DNA from 2 places in the Yersinia kristensenii genome. Region 1 is predicted to be linked to the other one. Evidence: predicted binding sites of a transcription regulator. Region 1 holds the regulator's gene; the other holds the start of a gene.

Region 1 (4,201 bases):
CATTGAGTGTTTCTTTTTCTTGCCGCTCAATGCTGTTATTGCGCTGTTCTTTACTGCGCCTCAATAACACCACTTCTACCGGAAGCTCTGCGGCTAGTGCCTGAATTCGTTTTTGAATATCAGTGAGATAGTCTTGTGTGGCAACTTCAATATCCAGCCATACCGGTAAGCCTTGATGGTCGGCAAACTCAGCCAACTGTTGCTCTATTTGCGCTAAATCGCCTTTGATTAACTGCATCGGCTGAAATTGTGGGATGAATAGCGGGGTCACTGAGACTAATGCTTGCTGGGCAAACTCCACTAAATAAACACTTTTCTCTTTACTTAACTCATCAAAACTCAAGGCGATTGGCGAGCCGCTATAGCGAATATGCTCGGTTTTAGCAACTTGCTGTGCGCGGTGAATATGGCCCAGAGCAATATAATCTGCCGGGGGAAAAGCTTGGGCTGGGAACGCATCTAATGTGCCGATGTAAATATCACGAACCGAGTCCGAGGTGGTGACCCCCACGGTGGTTAAATGTCCGGTGGCAATAATTGGTAAGGGCAGCCCTAACTCAGCGCGCAGCTCAACGGCTCGCTGATAGAGCGCTTGATAGTGAGCAGCAATTGCTTCTTGTAATGCCAGTTGCTTTTGCCCACCGGATTCTCCGGCCTGACTAGTGACTAAATCGCGTGGGCGCAAAAAGGGAATCGCGCACAGCAAGGCCGCAGGTTGCTCCTGACGGTTTTTCAAAATAATAACTTGTTGGGCTAAATCATTACCAGCACAGGCAATCACCGTGGTATTCAAATAAGAAAGCAAACCCCGAGATTCATTCAGCGTTGATACTGAATCATGATTCCCCCCCAGAACAATTAACTGGCAGTTTGTCGGCTGGAGTTCGACCACGAAGCGGTTATACAACTCACGGGCATAGCTGGGTGGGGAACCGGTATCAAAAATATCACCGGCTATAATCAGCGCATCTACCTGATTTTCTTTGATCTGTTCAATGAGCCAGTGCAGAAAGGCTTGATGTTCAGCCGCACGGCTTTTGGTGAAGAAATGCTGGCCTAAGTGCCAATCAGAGGTATGAATAATGCGCATAAATCTCCCGCTAGGGCAGGTGGTATTCCAAAGATAATGGCGCTGATTATAAACACTGCCCGCCGGATGTCGCGGCTAAAAAAAGAGTGTGAGTGAAATCTCCGAGACGCTTCGCAAACTTGAGTGCTGCATTTTGCAATTATCATGAAATTTATCACTATGCTTATTGCTTGCAAGAGCGCGATGTTTTTCATAAAAATGTCACAAAACTGACGCATAATGGCTCCCGAAATCAAATAGTGACCACTAACTTACTGGCAGGGTTGATGATGGCAAGACGCATACTGGTAGTGGAAGATGAAGCCCCAATCCGTGAGATGGTGTGCTTTGTGTTGGAACAAAATGGCTACCAACCGTTAGAAGCCGAGGATTATGACAGCGCAGTAACCCGTTTATCAGAGCCTTACCCTGATTTAGTGTTGTTGGATTGGATGTTACCGGGGGGCTCGGGGATTCAGTTTATTAAGCATATGAAACGCGAAGCTCTGACCCGGGATATCCCGGTGATGATGCTGACCGCCCGTGGTGAAGAGGAAGACAGAGTTCGCGGTTTAGAGGTGGGTGCTGATGATTATATTACTAAGCCTTTTTCACCCAAAGAACTGGTGGCGCGTATTAAAGCAGTCATGCGCCGGATATCGCCAATGGCAGTGGAAGAAGTGATTGAAATGCAAGGACTGAGTCTTGATCCCTCTTCACATCGGGTGATGTCCAATGAGCAAGCGCTGGATATGGGGCCGACCGAATTTAAATTATTGCATTTCTTTATGACCCATCCAGAGCGAGTTTATAGCCGTGAACAGTTGCTTAATTATGTCTGGGGCACTAACGTTTATGTAGAAGATCGCACCGTTGATGTGCATATTCGTCGGCTACGCAAGGCACTTGAAACTGATGGCCATGACAGAATGGTACAAACTGTCCGGGGAACCGGGTACCGCTTCTCAACGCGCTACTGAGTTTTCAGTGCCGGAGAATTCGTTGTGTTAGAACGTTTATCATGGAAAACGCTGGCTTTAGAGCTGGCTCTTTTTTGTTTGCCTGCATTACTGTTAGGTGCCTTTATCGGGTACCTTCCTTGGTTATTGCTAGTCTCAGTAGTTGCCGCGCTGGTGTGGAATTTTTATAACCAACTCAAATTATCTCACTGGCTGTGGTTGGACCGCAGCATGACTCCGCCGTCAGGGCGTTGGAGCTGGGAACCTTTATTTTATGGCTTATATCAGATGCAACTGCGAAATCGGCGGCGTCGGCGAGAATTGGCCTTACTTATCAAACGGTTCCGCAGTGGCGCAGAATCTTTACCCGATGCTGTGGTGATGACCACCATTGACGGTAACATTTTCTGGTGCAACGGTTTGGCTCAGCAATTGCTGGGGTTCCGCTGGCCGGAGGATAATGGACAGCATATTCTTAACTTATTGCGCTATCCCGAATTCAGCCAGTATTTGCAGCAGCAAGAGTTTTCCCGCCCACTGACCCTGCAACTCAATAATGGCTATTATGTTGAGTTCCGCGTCATGCCTTATTCAGAAGGGCAATTATTGATGGTCGCCCGTGATGTTACCCAGATGCGTCAGTTGGAAGGGGCTCGGCGCAATTTCTTTGCCAATGTCAGCCACGAGCTGCGCACCCCCCTGACGGTGTTACAGGGATATCTGGAAATGATGCACGACCAAGAATTGGCGGGGCCATTACGGGATAAAGCGCTGGGAACGATGCAGGAACAGACCAAGAGAATGGATGGGCTGGTCAAGCAATTATTGACGTTGTCGCGAATTGAAGCGGCTCCTAATGTAGATATGAATGAACAAGTTGATATTCCTCGGATGCTCAAGATATTACAGCATGAGGTGCAAGCGCTGAGTGGTGGGCGTCATGAAATTACTTTCCGGGTTAATGATCAACTGAAAGTATTTGGTAACGAAGACCAACTGCGCAGTGCTGTTTCTAATCTGGTCTATAACGCGGTCAATCACACGCCTGATGGCACTAAAATTGAGGTGTGTTGGCAGAAAACTGCGCAAGGGGCACAGTTTCAGGTCAGTGACAATGGGCCGGGAATTGGCCCTGAGCATGTGCCGCGCCTGACTGAGCGCTTCTACCGGGTGGATAAGGCCCGCTCAAGGCAAACGGGGGGGAGTGGATTGGGGCTGGCAATTGTAAAACATGCTCTGAGCCACCATGACGCGCGTTTGGATGTCATGAGTGAAATCGGCTTGGGGACGAGATTTATTTTTACCTTGCCGAATCGATTGATTGTTCCGACGGTTTTAACCGAGAATGCAGTCAAATCCTAAGACTGCATGGACACTAAGCTGATGAGATGGGGAAAACTGGCGCTGCTGCATGCCCTGCTCGGGTTTAGCTACGGCGTTTTAGCGCAATCTGTAGCGGTTTCACCTGCTACAGAGGTTCAATCGCCAAAGCCACATACTCTGTCCGGTAATCTTTCCAGTGTCGGTTCAGACACCTTAGCGAACTTGATGTCTTTATGGGCTGATGATTTTAATCATCATTACCCCGGCGTTAATTTGCAAATACAGGCGGCAGGTTCTTCTACTGCTCCTGCAGCATTGGCGGCAGGGGCAACTCAACTCGGCCCAATGAGCCGGCCAATGAAAGCAGCCGAAATCACTGCATTCACTCAGCGTTATGGCTATCCACCACTGGCTGTTCCCGTGGCAGTGGATGCTTTAGTGGTTTTTGTCCATCGCGATAATCCACTGAATAAAATCACTTTATCTCAGCTTGATGCTGTTTTTTCGCAAAATCGCCTGTGTGGAGCATCCCATCCGATCCAGCGCTTTGGCGAACTGGGCTTGAAAGGGCCATGGGCGGCTCGCGCTTTGCAACGCTATAGCCGAAACTCAGCTTCAGGTACCTATGGTTTCTTCAAGCAGCGAGTGCTATGTGATGGTGATTTTACAAATAATATCAATGAATTACCTGGTTCTGCTTCCGTGGTGCAAGCTGTCGCCGGTTCATTAAATGGCATGGGTTATGCCAGTATTGGTTTTCGCAACAGTGGTGTTAAACCCTTGTTATTGTCGGCGGATGGCCAGGATTATGTGATGCCGACCGCCGAGAATGTCAAAGATGGCCGCTATC
Region 2 (4,201 bases), 1.5 Mb from region 1:
CTGAATACGATGCCGATGATGACTTTTATATTGGTTGAATTGATAACTAAGCTGAGTTGGCCCAAAACGGCGGCTATAGGATGCTGAGGTACTGCCAGAGTTTGGTGCATATATCGACACATCTGGTGTTTGATAGCGGGCCGCAGTGAAATATCCTATTGCGGAATTCCCCCCTTCTAAACGCAGATACCCCCCACCGTGTTTTTCACCAGACATCATGCTAAAGGTGGGTGTGATATTAAAGCCAGAAAATCCTAATGGGCGCGATATGTTCGCTTCTGCTGCCCAGTGGTGGTTATTATCTTTAAGTAAAGAGATATTAGTTTGAACATTTTTAATTTTCATACTACGGCCAAATTGCGCCAAATGATGGGAATGGTGCTTATTACGTGGCGCAACCTTGCCCATAGTCAGAAACCAACCATCATTGGTTTGAGTACCTAAATTGCTGATGGCTTGACTTTCTTGGCTGACGACGCGCCCAGTGTTATCCACTAAGCGAATATCAATATTGTAATAGCCTCCTGGGAGTTGGCTATAATCAATTTCATTGCGGCCAATTTGTGCGGGAATACGGCGGATAAGCTGGTTATCTCGGTAGATTTCATAATCGCCATCAGAGATTGCGTACAGTATCAAGTTGCCGGCCGAGGGTTTATCAAGAGCTAAATAACTTTGGCTACCCAAGGTCACAAATTGTTCTAACGCTGGATTAATCAGGGTATGGATACTGCCTGCGCTATTATCCAGGTTATTTTGCTTACCTGTTCGTAAATAAAGGGTTTGAAAGTTCTTTTGCAGATACCAACTGTCAATACCTCTTTGAGTCATCTGCTGGTATTGTGATTGATCCGAGAACTGATAATTTCTCTTCGAACGGGTAGTGTTATAGAACCATTGTACAAAACCATAAGATTGCAAAGGAAGCCCGAGGTAGCCGTTCCCGCGGGCAGACATAGCACGGTAGTTTTTCGCCGTCATGCGCAGGTCAAAAGATTGGTTGTGAACCAACCCCCACGTAGTGGTTGGCATCAGGTAGCGGCTGTTATTATTGGTAATGGTGACAACCTGATTTATCTTATCCAGAATGACGTTATATCCGGATACATTATAGTCACAGCCATTTTGGCATTGTAAATAGGGTATTTGGAGCAAGACTTGTTCTAATAATATGATTGACTGCTCATCAATATTATTATCGCGATATTGCTGATGGTTGAAGCTTAAAGTTTGTTTCTGTTCCGAGAAAAATATTTTGGTGGGCAATATCTTCCCATTAAATATACCTAGTAACCTCATGGTGTCATGACTTTCAATAGCTGAAAACCCTGTTGGAACTAAATACTCCAGGGTTATGTTTTTTGCATGTGTTGAATTAAATGTTGGGAGTAGTAAAACAAATAAAGCTATCTGATTAATACTCATGTTTTTTTTCATTGGATTCCATTCCATTATTGATTGTTTTTTATAGAAACAGATCTCCTCAGACGAATATATTTTTATGCGTTGATGGTTTTCATTAAACCATGATGATATATATTTAAGTCAAAGGATAATGCAGTCAGACGGTTAACCGCCTGACTGCATATATTTATTTAACTGATGTGTGATTAAATATCATCTTCGATAGTAAGCTGAAGCGTGCCTGTATATGTTTCACCAGATAGGGCTTCTGCGGGTTTTTTAGCTCTTATAGTTAACGCCTGGTTTAGCTCATTATGAGCACCTAAAACGAAACTTGTCCCCGCCCCATTGAGTTGGGATCGCCCTAATTGCACAACTACATCATTAAATGTTTTTACCTCACCATCAGCATCACCTTCTAGAACCAGTGGGTTTCTGAGCTTGATGTTGACTTTAGCCCCAGTGTTACTCACTATCGTAACATTCTCCATATATTCATAAGTGCCATCATTGCTGGCGTGATCATAGTCCAAGGCAATATCATTCAATGCATCACCATTACCTTTTGTCATGCTGATTGAACCATTAATTTCTGCTGTAACCGGTATATCTTTATTGAATGGTTGTGCACAAACAATAGTACTGCTGGCCAATACTGCTACAGTAATAATAGATAATAGAGTTTTTTTCATCATAGATACCTGAGAGTCCTTTGTATTAAACCCCATTCAAGAAATGAATGGGCATTATTTCCTTGGGTCGCTCTTGTGAGTTATATAAAATAACAATAACGAGGGTGTTAATATAATCATGTTAATATAGTGCGCTCACAAGGCGAACAAACATTAACATGTGAGTTAGAGGAGCATCAATAATAATACAACCAATTTAAGGAAATAAAATCAATAGTAATTTAACGATCAAATAAATATCTAATAGATATTTATATTTTTATTGTTTTCATCGGGAAATTCCTGATTGAATTGTTGTTACTTTTGTTAAAAAACTCATTTCATTAGCGAATAGTGGCGAAATTAAAAGAGGTTTTGGTATTTATTTTTACTTTTTGTCATTTTTATGTCATCTGAAAGTTATATTTCTGTCATGAAACGATGTCATGTTTGCTTTCGAACAAAAACTGATTTATTTCGCTCATCCACCGCAGTTAATTGAGATGAGCCAGACAGATTTATTCAGGGGCTAGATATGTTTAACAACACTATTCGTAAAACGTCGATTTGTGTCGCGCTAACCTTGGCATTCAGTGCTAATGCAATGGCGGTCACTGAAATTCCTTTCTGGCATTCCATGGAGGGAGAGTTAGGGGTCGAAGTTAACTCATTAGCTGATCGCTTTAACCAGTCGCATACCGATTACAAAATTGTACCGGTCTATAAAGGTAACTACGAACAAAGTCTGGCGGCGGGTATTGCTGCTTTCCGTTCAGGGAAAGCCCCAGCTATCTTGCAGGTCTATGAAGTGGGCACCGCGACCATGATGGCGAGTAAGGCCATCAAGCCGGTATTCCAGGTATTCAAAGACGCCGATATTAAGTTTGATGAATCCGTCTTCGTCCCAACGGTTGCGGGTTATTACACCGATGCCAAAACCGGCCACTTATTATCTCAGCCGTTTAACAGCTCTACACCGGTGCTGTATTACAACAAAGATGCATTTAAGAAAGCCGGTCTGAATCCAGATCAACCGCCTAAAACATGGCAAGAACTGGCCGAAGACACCGCAAAATTACGTGCTGCGGGGGCAACTTGTGGTTACGCCAGCGGTTGGCAGGGGTGGATTCAAATTGAAAACTTCAGCGCCTGGCATGGTCAGCCAATTGCCAGCCGTAATAATGGTTTTGATGGCACTGATGCTGTATTGGAATTCAACAAACCAGTGCAGGTTAAACATATCCAATTGCTGTCGGATATGAACAAAAAAGGCGATTTTACCTATTTTGGTCGCAAAGATGAATCGACAGCCAAGTTCTATAACGGCGACTGTGCCATCACCACCGCCTCTTCCGGTTCTCTTGCCGATATCCGCCATTACGCCAAATTTAACTACGGCGTGGGTATGATGCCTTACGATGCCGATGAGAAAAACGCGCCACAAAACGCCATTATTGGTGGGGCTAGCCTGTGGGTGATGGATGGTAAAGATAAAGATACTTATAAGGGTGTGGCTGAATTCCTGCAATTCCTGACTCAACCGGAAATTGCTGCCGAATGGCACCAGAAGACCGGCTACTTGCCTATCACCACCGCCGCTTATGAGTTGACGAAGCAACAGGGTTTCTATGACAAGAATCCAGGTGCTGATGTTGCTACTCGCCAAATGTTGAACAAGCCGCCATTGCCGTACACCAAGGGCTTACGTCTGGGCAATATGCCACAGATTCGTACCGTGGTAGATGAAGAGTTGGAAGGTGTTTGGACGGGTAAGAAAACGCCACAACAAGCATTAGATACCGCTGTGTCGCGAGGTGATGTGTTGTTGCGCCGCTTCGAGCAAACCAACAAGTAATATTATTTGGCGACTTTATTTGCCAGTTTGGGCCGGTGATTTTCGCCCCCAAACTGGCTGTGCCAGTCACGCCAAATAGTTTGGTACTGTATTGAATCTGAACGTGGTGTTTTCGATTGGTGCTCTAGAGCTAATTGACCCACGTCCGATAAACGGTTAATTCTATGTCATCTTCCCGTCCCGGTTTTTCCTGTAGTTGGTTACCTTACCTGTTGGTATTACCGCAACTGGCCATTACCGCTGTTTTCTTCTTATGGCCGGCGGGTGAAGC

What was found. The regulator PhoB, encoded in region 1, activates phosphate uptake and scavenging genes when phosphate is short. The targets are predictions, from matches to a motif close to CTGTCATAAAACTGNCNNAT.
Positions count from the first base shown of each region.
Region 2: ugpB (sn-glycerol-3-phosphate ABC transporter substrate-binding protein UgpB) is a predicted target of PhoB. The motif match lies at 2,469-2,488, and genes of this name have one in related genera.

Region 1 covers NZ_UHIY01000001.1:2,506,114-2,510,314, forward strand. The annotation lists gene sbcD (exonuclease subunit SbcD) at 1-1,090, opposite strand, end outside; gene phoB (phosphate response regulator transcription factor PhoB) at 1,360-2,049, shown strand; gene phoR (phosphate regulon sensor histidine kinase PhoR) at 2,074-3,390, shown strand; gene DX162_RS11405 (PstS family phosphate ABC transporter substrate-binding protein) at 3,412-4,201, shown strand, end outside.
Region 2 covers NZ_UHIY01000001.1:1,023,817-1,028,017, reverse strand. The annotation lists gene DX162_RS04770 (TcfC E-set like domain-containing protein) at 1-1,452, opposite strand, end outside; gene DX162_RS04765 (CS1 type fimbrial major subunit) at 1,611-2,099, opposite strand; gene ugpB (sn-glycerol-3-phosphate ABC transporter substrate-binding protein UgpB) at 2,611-3,930, shown strand; gene ugpA (sn-glycerol-3-phosphate ABC transporter permease UgpA) at 4,095-4,201, shown strand, end outside.